Regions from separate parts of the Streptomyces sp. ATCC 21386 genome, predicted to be linked through region 2. Evidence: riboswitches for the same ligand, from Rfam matches in the RefSeq annotation. Region 2 holds a riboswitch; the other holds the start of a gene.
The links. A riboswitch is a leader RNA that binds a small molecule or an ion and turns the genes downstream of it on or off. The one in region 2 is predicted to bind cobalamin.
Positions count from the first base shown of each region.

Region 1: another riboswitch for cobalamin. It lies ahead of GWK25_RS29345 (cobalamin biosynthesis protein); the one in region 2 lies ahead of GWK25_RS13940 (ABC transporter substrate-binding protein).

Region 1 is NZ_JAAVVL010000001.1:6,828,258-6,834,673, reverse strand. Features, by position in the region: gene GWK25_RS29355 (putative cobaltochelatase) at 1-1,301, opposite strand, end outside; gene GWK25_RS29350 (cobyric acid synthase) at 1,489-3,015, opposite strand; gene GWK25_RS29345 (cobalamin biosynthesis protein) at 3,012-3,953, opposite strand; cobalamin riboswitch at 4,054-4,186, opposite strand; gene GWK25_RS29340 (DUF397 domain-containing protein) at 4,431-4,637, shown strand; gene GWK25_RS29335 (hypothetical protein) at 4,668-4,979, shown strand; gene GWK25_RS29330 (hypothetical protein) at 4,909-5,415, opposite strand; gene GWK25_RS29325 (helix-turn-helix transcriptional regulator) at 5,457-6,314, opposite strand.
Region 2 is NZ_JAAVVL010000001.1:3,194,368-3,200,783, forward strand. Features, by position in the region: gene GWK25_RS13930 (ABC transporter ATP-binding protein) at 1-154, opposite strand, end outside; gene GWK25_RS13935 (iron ABC transporter permease) at 151-1,221, opposite strand; gene GWK25_RS13940 (ABC transporter substrate-binding protein) at 1,218-2,285, opposite strand; cobalamin riboswitch at 2,298-2,505, opposite strand; gene GWK25_RS13945 (helix-turn-helix transcriptional regulator) at 2,854-3,165, opposite strand; gene GWK25_RS13950 (hypothetical protein) at 3,230-3,532, opposite strand; gene GWK25_RS13955 (cation-translocating P-type ATPase) at 3,738-5,960, opposite strand; gene GWK25_RS13960 (DUF1490 family protein) at 6,007-6,318, opposite strand.

The sequences.
Region 1 (6,416 bases), 3.6 Mb from region 2:
TGCTCGGTCCGCGCGCGCGAACGCCGCCCGGCGGCACCCTCCCCGAGCCCCGGCACGCTGAGCACCTTCGTACGGAACGGCTCGGCGGCCCGTACGGCGGACTGCTCCCCGGCGGCCGGAGCCTGCGCCGGGACACTGTCCCCGGACTCGGGCCGAGCATCGCTGTCGCCGCCCCGGGGCCCCTCAGGCTCCGGAGCGGGCGGCTGCCCACCACCACCGGGACCGTCGGGACCGGGGTTGGGATCGTCGTCCTCCGGGCCGCCGTCCCGCGGATCGTTCGAGTTCCGCGGCGGCTCCGCGAACTCCTCCAGCGTCTCGTCGAGCTTGTCCTCGTCGAGCCCGGGCGCGTCGAACGGGTTCCTGCGCCTGCGGTGGGGCAGCGCGAGCAGCGCGGCCCGGCGCACATCCTCCGCGAGCACCTCGGTCCGCCCGGCCCACGCGGCCAGCGCGGTCGCGGTCCGGGCCATCACGATGTCGGCCCGCATCCCGTCCACCTCGAAGGCGGCACAGGTCGCCGCGATCTGCAGCAGAGCCCCGTCGCCCAGCACCACCGACGGCAGCAACTCCCGGGCCGCGACGATCCGTTGCCGTACGTCGGCCTCCTCGTCCGCCCAACGGGCCGCGAAACCGGCCGGATCGTCGTCGTAGGCGAGCCGCCGCCGGACGACCTCCACCCGCTGGTCCGGCTCCCGCGAGGCCGCGACCTCCACGGTCAGCCCGAACCGGTCGAGGAGCTGGGGCCGCAGCTCGCCCTCCTCGGGGTTCATCGTCCCGACCAGCAGGAACCGCGCCGCATGCCGTACGGAGACGCCCTCGCGCTCCACGTACGAGGCGCCCATCGCGGCCGCGTCGAGCAGCAGGTCGACGAGGTGGTCGTGGAGCAGGTTCACCTCGTCGACGTAGAGGATGCCCCGGTGCGCGTCCGCGAGGAGCCCCGGCTCGAACGCCTTCACCCCCTCGGACAGCGCCCGCTCGATGTCGAGGGCGCCGACGAGCCGGTCCTCGGAGGCGCCGACCGGCAGCTCGACCATGCGGGAGGGCCGGGTCTCGAACGCCGGCTCGTGCGGCCCGTCCGGACAGGCCGGGTCCGGCTTCACGGGGTCGCAGGAGAACCGGCAGCCGACGACGACCTCCACCTCCGGCAGCAGCGCCGCGAGCGCCCGCACGGCGGTGCTCTTGGCGGTGCCCTTCTCGCCGCGCACCAGCACGCCGCCGATGCGCGGCGAGACGGCGTTGAGGAGCAGGGCGAGTTGCAGGTCGTCCTGCCCGACGACGGCGGTGAAGGGGAAGTGCGTGCTCACGCGGTGGTCCCTCCTAGGGGTGAATGAATGAGACGAGTGCGGACCGGCGGGACGACAGGAACGGGGCACAGCCCCTTCCTTTCAGGGGCGCGGGGCTGTGACATCTGCGGCTGCGCCGCGTGGGCGCGAGAAGCCCCACCGGCCGGCAGCCGACGCTCCGTCCTGCGGCGGGGACGACCCGGAGCCCTCATCCCGGCACCCCCGGTGCTCCCGGTGCTCCCGGCGGCACGAACGGCAGCCCGCTCGGCGCGCCCGACTCGATGAGCCGCCACAGCGCGTCCGTGTCCGCGTGCTCCTCGATCAGGTCGCCGAGCCGGTCGAGCTGCTCCTCCCGCAGTGCGGCGAACGAGGTGCCGGGGGCCGGTACGAACCGGCGCCCCGAGGCGGCGGCCACCTCGCGCAGGAAGGCCCGCCGGAACCCGTCCGACTCCAGCGACCCGTGCCAGTGCGTGCCCCAGGTCTGCCCGACCCGGCACCCGTCCAGGAAGGGTTCGCCGCCCAGCACCTCGGCGATGCCGTGATGGATCTCGTACCCCTCGACCCGCTCTCCGAGGGCCTGCCCGACGGGCCGCGTGAGCGTCTTCTCCGGGGCGAACCGCACCCGGACGGGAAGCACCCCGAGCGCCGGGACATGCCCCACGCGGCTCTCGACGTCGTCCTCGATGTGCTCCCCGAGGACCTGGAAACCCCCGCAGATGCCGAGGACCGGCCGCCCCTCGGCGGCCCGGCGCAGCAGCGCCTCGGCGAGTCCCCGTTCCCGCAGCCACTCCAGTGCCCGGACCGTGCCCCGGGTCCCCGGGACGACGACGAGATCGGCGTCGGCGAGCTCCTCGGCCCGGTCCACGAACCGCACCACGACACCGGGTTCGGCGGCGAGCGCGTCCACATCGGTGAAGTTGGACATCAGCGGAACCGCGCACACGGCGACCCGCAGCACGTCCTCCCCGACGGGCGGCGCGACGTTCGACTCCCGCACCGTCCCCCGCAGCGAGACCCGCAGCCCGTCCTCCTCGTCGATGCCGAGCCCGTGCCGGAACGGCAGCACCCCGTACGTCCGCCGGCCGGTGAGCCCGTGCAGCATGTCCAGCCCCGGCTCCAACAGGGAGACGTCGCCCCGGAACTTGTTGACGAGGAACCCGGCGACGAGGGCCTGGTCCTCGGGGGAGAGCAGCGCGACGGTCCCGAAGAACGACGCGAACACCCCACCGCGGTCGATGTCGCCGACCACGAGCACGGGCAGCCCGGCGTTCCGGGCGATCCCCATGTTGACGATGTCGGTCCGCCGCAGATTGATCTCGGCCGGAGAGCCGGCCCCCTCGCAGATCACCGCGTCATACGTGCCCCGCAGCTCGGTGAGACAGTCCAACACGGTCCCGAGCAGCCGCTGTTGCCGCCCGCCGTGATAGCCGCGCGCACTCATCTCGCCCACGGGCTTCCCCAGCAGCACCACCTGACTGCTGCGCTCGCCCCCGGGCTTGAGCAGCACGGGGTTCATGAGCGCGGTGGGCTCCACCCGGCAGGCCTGGGCCTGCATGGCCTGCGCCCGCCCGATCTCGGCTCCCTCCTTCGTCACGAAGGAGTTGAGCGACATGTTCTGCGCCTTGAACGGCGCGACCTTGACGCCCCGGCGCACCAGCCACCGGCAGATCCCGGCGGTGACCACGCTCTTGCCGGCGTCGGAGGTCGTCCCGGCGACCAACAGCCCGCCACTCATCCCCGACTCCTCGACCGCAGCAGCGACACACCCGCACCGATCCCCAGAGCCAGCCATCCGACCCGCCGGGACAACCGCACGGCCCGCTCGATGTCGCCCACGGCGACGGCGCGTCCCTCCCCATTGAGCACAGGCCGGTGCTCGACCCGCCCCCCGTACGACAACGTGCCCCCCATCCGCACTCCGAGCGCCCCCGCGAACGACGCCTCCACGGGCCCCGCGTTGGGACTCGGATGCCTGTGCGCGTCCGCGCGCCAGGCCCGTACCGCCCCCCGGGCGTCCCCGCCGGAGGCCGCGGCCAGCACCGCCGTCAGCCGTGCCCCCGGCCACCCCACCACGTCGTCCAGCCGCGCGGAGGCCCAGCCGAACCGCCGGTACCGCTCGGACCGGTGTCCGACCATGGCGTCCAGCGTGTTGACGGCCCGGAACCCCAGCAGCCCGGGCACACCCGCGACGGCTCCCCACACGAGCGCCCCGACCACCGCGTCCGACGTGTTCTCGGCGACGGACTCCACGACCGCCCGCGCGATCCCGTCCGCGTCCAGCGCCTGAGGGTCCCGCCCGCACAGATGCGGCAGGCGGTCCCGCGCGCCGTCGACGTCCCCCGCCTCCAGGGACCGCCCGATCGCCCGGGCCTCCCGCCCGAGTGAAGTCCCCCCGACGACGGCCCAGGTGGCGGCGGCGGTCAACGCGACGGAGGCGGCACGCGAGGGGCGTACGGCGGACGAGGCGACGGCCCCGAGCGTCACGGCGCCACCCGCGCACACGGCGGTGTGCAGCGCGCCCCACCCCCGGTGGTCCCGCCACAACACCCGCTCCACGGCGCCGGCGGCCCGCCCGAACGCGGCGACCGGATGCCCCCGGCGAGGATCACCGAGCAGCAGGTCACCGAGGATTCCGGCGGTGGCGCCGTACGCGAACACGCGGTCGGCACGCACCGGTTCAGCCGATCGCGAGGTCGGACGAGGGACCGGTACAGGCACTCAGGCGGCAGCCGCGCATGGCGATATGTCCTCACTCAGGGTGTCCACGCCCTGGTTCGACGAGACCGACGGCGAGAGTTCCTGGCTCCCGGGAGGTTCTTCCCCGGTGACAGTGGCGGGACCGCGCCGGAATCGCACCGGCTTCCTCTCCTGCCGTCGTACATGGCCCCGGCAGTCCACCACGCTCCCGGAAGACCCGTCAACTTGCTGTTGACCTGCGGCGCAGGGGTGTGCTCAGCCCCACATCGCTGAAATATCGCCAGACGCCCGAATCGGCTCTTTCTGCGCTCTTCTCCGATACCCAGGCTGGGAACACTTGAGGGAACGGCAGTACGAAAGCACCGCACCCACGCGGAGGCGGGACACTACGCTCGGGTCGTCGCGGTGGACGCCGTGTCGGTGCGCTGACTCTTGGGCTTGGAGGAGGTCGGTGTGATCGGCAGGGAGTCGTCGGCACGGGTGTGGGTCAGGAGCAGCTACTCCGACAACGGGGGCGACTGCGTGGAAGTGGCCGCCGGGCACCGGCGCGTCATGGTCCGTGACTCGAACGGGAATCGTGACGCGCTGCTCGTCTTTCGCTACGCGGCGTGGTGTGGTTTTCTGGCGGGGCTTGTGGACCCGGGAGCGGGCGGATCGTGAAGATCCGCTCGGGGGACGGGAGGTGCACACATGGGAGACCGAGCGAAGGAGACCGCCTCGGCGCGCCTGCGGAAGCCGGGCGTCTGGCGGCAACGGGTGACGGCGGCTGCCCCACTGGCGCTGTTCTGCTCCGTGATGGGCGTGCTGTCCGTCGGAGTGGGCGCCCTGGCCGCGCTGCTGGTCCCGGGCGGTGAGGTGCGTGCTCTGGTCTGGCTGGTGGTGACCGTGCTCGGTGCCGCCGGGGCCGGCCTGTGGTGGGGGCTCACCCCGGTCACGGAACGGCTCCGGGTCCTGAACCGGGCGCTGGGGGAGGCTCGGCCCCGGCGGCCGCACCACCGCTGACGGCGCCGTTGCGGGAGTCGGCTGAGCGGTGGCGCAGGAGCCTGCCCAGCCATGCGCCGAGGGCGGTGACGAGGGCCGCACCGACCGCGCCGATCACCGCCGAGCCGAGCGGCGACACCCCGCCCAGCGGAAGGCCCGGACCGAATCGGGTGGCGACCGAGATGCTGAACAGCAGGACGCTGCCGCACGCCGTGCCGAGCAACAGCCGCACGGACAGCAGCCGGACGGCTCCCGCCACCCGGGCGCTCTCGACCTGGATCAGGGCCTCCGCCCACTCGGGGTGCTGCATGGCGTACGCCTTGAGGGCGCTGTCGCTCAGCTCGGCCGGCTCTTCCCGGTCGGTCTGCTCGGGCGGGACTCTTGGCGTGTCGTCCGCAGGGGTGGCGGTGGACGTACGCAATTCCCGCCACCACGCTCGTACTCCGAAGACCGCCATGAGGCCTCCCCCCGTTCGTCGCCCGGGCATCCCGTCCCGGGTCAGTTGTCGTCCAGACTCTCCCTGATCGCGTCGAGCGCCTCGATCATCCGGTCGCCGTCGTACGCGATGGAGCTGATGTCCTCGAAGCACTCCTGGTAGCGCGCTGTGAGGCCCAGGTCGTCACGGTTTGTCAGTCCCCCCGTGGGGCCCTCGATGTAGAGCAGATCGTCGTCGTCCTTGAAGCCGAGCAGAATGAACGGCGTGGTGGTGCTGTAGTGCGCCCCGACGGAGAACGGCAGCAGTTGCAGGGTCACCCGGGGATGCGTCGCCATGGTCTTGATGTGGTCGAGCTGCCGTCGCATGACGGCGGGGCCGCCGACCGCGCGCCGTACGGACGCCTCGTCCAGGACGATGCCCACCTCGGGGCCGCTGTCGCCGTCGAACAGCCGCTCCTGGCGGCTGGAGCGCAGCTCCACCTGCCGCCGTACGCGCGCCTCGGAGGTCCTGGCCGTGAGCAGCGCGGTCGCGTAGTCCTCCGTGTGCAGCAGCCCGGGAAGGACGATGGGGTTGTACATGCGGATGGTGGCGGCGGCGCCCTCGTACCCCAGGTACTGGGCGAACTGGGGGGAGACAAGGTCGCTGTACTGCGCCCACCAGGACTGGCCCTTGGAGCCCCGTGCCGCCTCCTCCAGCTCCGCTACCAGGGCGGCGTCCGTGACCCCGTACTGCTGGAGCAGTGCCCGCAGGTCCGTTACACCGAGGCTGACCGTCCCCGCCTCGATCCTGATCACCTTGGACAGGGACCACTCCAGGCCCTGCGCGGCGTCCCGCTGGGTCTGCCCCGCGCTCTCGCGCGCCTTGCGCAGCTCGATTCGCAGCCTGCGTCGATTCAGGCTCGGATCGATGTCCCTGGCCATGGTGCTCCCTGCCACATGTCGTCCCTGACTTGTCGGGCCGCCACCTTCGTCTAGTAACTCTCTCTTAGAGTAGGTGAGTTGGCGACCGGCGGCTAGCCGTCG
Region 2 (6,416 bases):
CGTTGGGGCCGAGCAGTCCGGTCACGGAGCCGGGGCGGGGGGCGACGCTGACACCGTCGAGGATCAGCCGCCCGTCGATGGAGCGGCTGACGCGGTCGGTGGCGAGGGTGGACGACCGCGCCGCGACCGCCTTCTCATCCGTACCGGAGGTCATCGCGTCCTCCTCGTGCTCGTGCGGTACAGGACCAGGACGAATGCCGGGACGCCGACGAGCGAGGTCACCACGCCCACCGGTACCTCCTGGGGGTCGAGGACGGTACGGGCCAGGGTGTCGGCCCACACCAGAAAAACCGCCCCGGCCAGGGCGGTGACCGGCAGCAGGCGGCCGTGTCCGGGGCCCACGAGGGCGCGTGCGGCGTGTGGCAGGACGAGCCCGACGAAGCCGATCGCGCCCGCCGCGCCGACCAGAGCGGCCGTCAGCAGCGCGGTCACGCACAGCAGCGCCAGCCGGGTTCGGGCGACCGCGACACCTAGGGTGGCCGCCGCGTCCTGGCCGAAGGCGAAAGCGTCCAGTGTGCGCGCGTACCCGAGACACACCACCAGCCCGAGTGCCAGGACGGCCAGGCAGAGCCATACCTCGCTCCAGCCGGCCCCGCTGAGCGACCCGAGCAGCCAGAACAGCACGCCCCGGGTGGTCTCCGCGTCGGCGGCCGTCATCACCACGAACGAGGTCAGCGCGGAGAACAGCTGCATGGCGGCCACCCCGGACAGCACCACCCGGTCCGTGGTCCCGCCCAGGGTGTGACTGAGCAGCAGCACGAGCGCGAACGAGCCGAGCGCGCCCACGAACGCGCCCCCGGAGATGGACAGGACACCGCCTCCGGCACCGAGGACGACCACGACGACGGCGCCGGTCGACGCTCCGGAGGAGACCCCGAGGACGAACGGGTCGGCGAGCGGGTTGCGCAGCAGCGACTGCATCACCGCCCCGCACACGGCGAGGCCGGCGCCGCACACCGCGGCGAGCAGGGTGCGCGGCAGCCGCAGGTTCCACACGATGCCGTCCCGGATCGGGGACAACTCCGTCGTGCCCCATCCCAGATGGGAGGCGACCGCGGACCAGACGTCGCCGACGCCGATGTCCGCCGGGCCGATGGTGACGGCCACGGCGACGGACACCGCGAGCACCGCCAGCCCGGCGCCCAGGCCGGCCGCGGTCCGCAGGGTCCCCACGGCGGCCCGCGGGGACCGGGCCGCGGGCTTGCGCAGAGCGGTGGTCATCCGCCGAGTCCGTACGCGCGCAGCGCGGCGGCGACCTTCTCGACTCCCTCGACGGTGCGGATCGTGGGGTTCATGGCCTGTCCGCTGAGCAGCACGTACCGCTTCTTCTTCACCGCGTCCATGTTCCGGGTCGCCGGGTTGGACTCCAGGAACGCGATCTTCTTCGCGGCGGTCTCCGCGGTCTGCGACTTACGGGTGAGGTCGCCGATGACCAGCACGCCGGGGTTGCGGTCGGCGACGGTCTCCCAGTTGATCTGGGGCCACTCCTGCTCACTGTCGTCGAAGACGTTCTTCGCGCCGAGCGTGTTCGTGATGATGCCGGGTGCGCCGCAGCAGCCCGCCATGTAGGGGGACTCCTGATTGGCGAACCAGTACAGGATCGTGGTGTCCTCGGCGTCGATCCCGGAGGTGGCCTTGGCAACCCGGTCCTTCAGCTCCGTGACCAGCTTCTCGCCGCGCTCCTCCACCCCGAAGATCCGGGCCAGTTCACGCACCTCGCGATAGACGGTGTCCATGGCCAGCGGCTTCGTCCGTGAGCCGTCACCGTCGCCGCTGTTGTCCTTGCCCTCGCAGTCGGCCGGCGAGAGATACGTCGGCACTCCGAGTTCCTCGAAGCTCTCGCGCGGGGCAACCCCGCCCTTGCTCAGGGTGGAGGCGAAGGAGGACGCGACGAAGTCCGGCTCGGCGTCCAGGACCTTCTCGAACGACGGGGCGTTGTCGGCGAGCCGGGGCACCTTCGCGTTGGCCTTCTCCAGCCCCTTCATGACCGGGTCGGTCCAGGTGGCGGTGCCCACCATCCGGTCGGCAAGCCCGAGGGAGAGCATGATCTCGGAGGTGCCCTGGTTCAGGGACACCGCCCGCTTCGGCGGGGCCTTGACCGTCACCTTCTCCCCGCAGTTGTCGAGCGTGACGGCCCGGGCACCGGCTTCGGCGGACTTCCCGGACCCGTCGGACGACGAGCCCGAGCCGCAGGCGGACAGCAACAGCGCCCCGGTCAGGAGCAGAAGGGAACAGCGGGCGGGACGTGACAGCGGCACAGTGACTTCCTGGGCGTCGGGGCCCATGCGCGGGGCCCGTTCGGACGGTCGGCTGCCAGCAGGTCTTCGGACTCGGGATCATTCCGACGGGGCACCTTCCCAGACCCGGCCATCACCGGGTCCAGTGGCTGTCGCCCCGCCCGTCACCCTCACCGCTGCGCGTCAGTTCCGGACTCCCACCGGATTCCCTGACCCGTGCACGCGGACGTCCGTGTGCACGAGTGCGACTGGCGCCCGGAAGTTACCATGACCTTACCTGCTTCCGCCGCAGTGCCTGCGGTACTCCCGGTCGCCGGGCATCGGACCGCGCAGGACGCACGCGGTTTCCGTGGAACAGCGGCGTGGGGGCGTAATCCATGGCAGGCCTGACTTCCGGAGGCCGGAGGCCGGTGGCGCAGCGCCCCAGCGCCCCGACGCAAGGGCCGTGGCCTGGGTGATCCGCCGGCGTAAGAGACTCAGTCGAGCGGGGGGCGGCATGTGCGTGTGTGTCGGCGGGTACGTCGGAGAACTCAGCGCCCCTTCTTGCCCAGGTACCGAGGGCCGCCCGGCGGGAAGCCGGGCGGCCCTCAAGATGTTGCCGCGTCTGGACGTGGCCCTACTCCTGTGCGTGCCGAATGGCGTCCAGCACGATGTGTGCCACATGGTCGTCGGTCAGGCGGTAGCGCGTCTCGCGGGCCTCGCGCCGGGCGGTGACGATCCGGGAGGTGCGCAGCACCCTCAGGTGCTGGGAGACCAAAGGCTGGCTGACGCCGAGGGCGGTCACCAGCTCGTGGACGTACTTCCCGCCGTCGGCCAGCTCGCGGACGATGCCCAGCCGGACGGGCGACGCCAGTGCGCGCAGCAGGTCGCTCGCGGCCTGCAGGGTCTGCAGCGGCTCGTCCGCCGGGGGAGGGGAAGCCATTGTCATATGCAGACATTAGCATATGGCAACGATTTCCAGTGCGGCGGTTGGCCGCTCGGGGTGCGAGCTGTCAGTGGTCGTCCCAGTGTCCTTCGTGGGCCGCGTGACGGTGACCGTCGTGCACGTAGTCGGTGTGGTCCTCGTGCGGAACGGCGACGTGGCCGCAGCCCTCGCCGTGCTGGTGGTCGTGGCCGTCGTGCACGGCGTGGCCGGTCTCCGCGCACTCGTCGACGTGGTCCCCGTGGACCCGGTGGACGTGGCCCTCGTGCGCGTAGTCGGTGTGGTCCCCGTGCGGGAAGGCGACGTGGCCGCAGCCTGCGCCGTGGGTGTGTGCGTGGTCGTCGTGGGTGCGGTGCTCGGTTGCGGTGGCCATGGAGTGCTCCTTGTGCGTGGTTGTGCGCCCGCGGCTCTCGCCGCGGTCAGTGCATGGCGACATTAACATATAGCGATTGCTGCATGTGTTAGCGGTTCGGTGGTGGAGTGCTGGTCAACTCCGGGCGCCGAGGCTCGAGCCCGATGCGGGCGGCGAACAGCTGCGGCCACGCTCTGGGTTCGAAGAGGGCTGACGGGAATCCGCGTCAGCGCACTCGCCGCTCCTCGAGCGGTGCGGCACGCAACCGTCCGGCCGTGTCGCTCGGCAGGTGGGGTGTGTGGCCCACCAGGCGGGCGGAGTTGGCGACCACGGCGATGCTGCTGGTGTTGTGCAGCAGGGCGGCGAGGACGGGGTTGATGGAGCCGCCCGCGCCCGCGATGAGGCCGGCGAGGTTCACGCCGATGGACAGGGTGTAGTTCTGGCGTACGACGCGCAGGGTGTGCCGGCTGAGTTCGACCACGGCGGCGACCTGGCGCAGGTCGTTTCCGGCGAGGGCGATGTCGGCGGTCTCCAGGGCGACGTGGGAGGAGTGGGCGCCCATGACGATGCCGACGTCGGCGAGTGCCAGCGCGGGCGCGTCGTTGGTGCCGTCACCGACCATCGCCACGCTGTGCCCGTCTGTCTGGAGGTCGCGGATCAGCTGGAGTTTGGCCTCGGGCAGGGCGTGGGCGTGGACCTCGGTGATGCCGAGGGTGTCGGCCACGGCCTGGGCGGTCTCGGGTGCGTCGCCGGTCAGCAGCACGATGCGGGTCACGCCGAGGTCGGTGAGCTGGCGGACGACGGTGTCGGCTCCGCCGCGTACCGCGTCGGACAGGCCGAGCATGCCGATCAGTCTGTCGTCGTGGGCGAGGCAGATGACGGTCTCACCGCCCGCGCGCAGTCGGCTGGTCCATTCCTGGGCGACGTCGGAGAGTTCCAGGCCGTGGCGGCGCAGCAGGGCGGGGCTGCCCACCAGCAGGCGGCTGCCGTCGAGTTCGGCGCGTACGCCCATGCCGAGGACGACCTCGCAGGCTTGGTGGATGGGGATGTGCAGGTGCTGTTCCTCGGTGCGTCGGACGATGGCCTGGGCGAGGGGGTGGCGGGCGTGCAGTTCGCCGGAGGCCGCGAGGCTGAGGACCTCGTCGGCGGTGACCGTCTCGTCAAGGGTGACCACGCTGGTGACCAGGGGGCGGCCGAGGGTGAGGGTGCCGGTCTTGTCGAAGACGACGGCGGTGACGCGGCCGATTCCTTCGAGGTGGGTGCCGCCCTTGATGAGGGTGCCGCGGCGGGCGCCGTTGCCGATGGCCGCGCTGATCGCCGTCGGGGTGGCCAGGCCCGCGGCGCAGGGGCAGGCGATCAGCAGCATGGTCATCGCCCGCCTGGCGTCCCGGGTCAGCACGTACGTGATCCCGGCGAGGACGAAGGAGACGGGCACGAAGCGGCGGGTGAAGGCGGTGGCGACGGTCTGGATCGGGGCCCGGTCGGCCTGCGCCTCCTCGACCCGGGTGATGATCCGCCCGACGACCGTGTCCTGTCCGACCGAGGTGGCCCGGACGGTCAGGGAGCCGTGGGTGACCAGGGTGCCCGCGTAGACCTCGCCGCCGGGCTGGACGTACACCGGGAGCGCCTCGCCGGTGATCGCCGCCTGGTCCACCAGCGCCTCGCCGGACTCGGCGGTGCCGTCGACGGGGATGCGGTGGTGTTCGTACACCGCTACGACATCCCCGGTCCTGACCTCCGCGAGATCAACCTCTACCTCGACGCCGTCGCGGACCAGCCAGACCCGCTCCTCGCCGACGGAGAGCAGTTCCTCGATGGCGCGCCGGGTCCGCCGCAGCGTGATGGCCTGCAGGAACTCGCCGATGTTGAGCAGCCACAGCACCATGAGCGCGACCACGTTCTCGCGCAGCACGAGTGAGATCACGGTCGCTGTCGTGACGAGCAGATCGGTGCCGACGTGGCGTCTGCCGCCGAGGGTGCGGGCCGCACCGCGGAAGAACGGTAGTCCGGTGAAGACGGTGACCGCGCCGAGGAGCCCGGCCGAGCCGCCCGGGGTCCACGGGGGGCGGCCGAGCAGCCGCCGTACGCCCACCAAGGCGAGCACCGCGCCGCCGACCACCAGCCGCGCGACCTCTCCCGTGGAGGAGTCGGGCACGGACCGGCTCGCACGGGCGGGCACGCCCGGCGGCGGCGCCTCGTCCAGAGCGGCGACCAGTCGGTCCACATCGACCAGGTCCGGCTGCACCCAGACGATCACGGCACCGGTACGGGGGAAGATCCGCAGCGCCCGGAAGCCCGGCAGGTCGGTGAACCGCTCGTCGACGATCCCGGCGCAGCCGGGCCGCGCCCGCAACCACGGAACCATCAGCCGGACGCGGCCCGCGGCGGCGGACCGCACTACGACACCGGAGTCGGCGCCGGGCGAGGGAAGGTCCCCGGATGCGGACATGACGATCGCCTCTCAGCGCTCGTGTTCAATCAGCGTCACTGACCGGTCAGTGCTCGTGATCGTGGTCGTGCCCCTCGACACCGACCGCCGAGGGAGGCGCCGCCTCCTCGCCGAGCTGCTCCCGGGCCTCCGCCAGCAGATCCCCCGCCTTCAGGCGGGCCTCCTCGGCGGCCTCGCCGAGTCGCCGCCCGGTCGTGATGCCACCGGCGATACCGCTGACCAGAAGCCTGCGGGCTGCCGGTTTCGCTTTGGGCGCGGCCTTGGCGGCGCCCCGCAGCACCAGTACACCGGCGGTTCCGGACAGGGCGTAGTGCGCGATGCGGCCCACGACCGCACCTGCGAGAGCGGCGGGATGCATCGTGGTCTCCTTCCGCGGAACGGATTCAGCCGTCTTCGACGCGGTAGGTCAATTGTCGCCCCATGGCCGACATATCGCATCAGTCGCATCTCAGGACG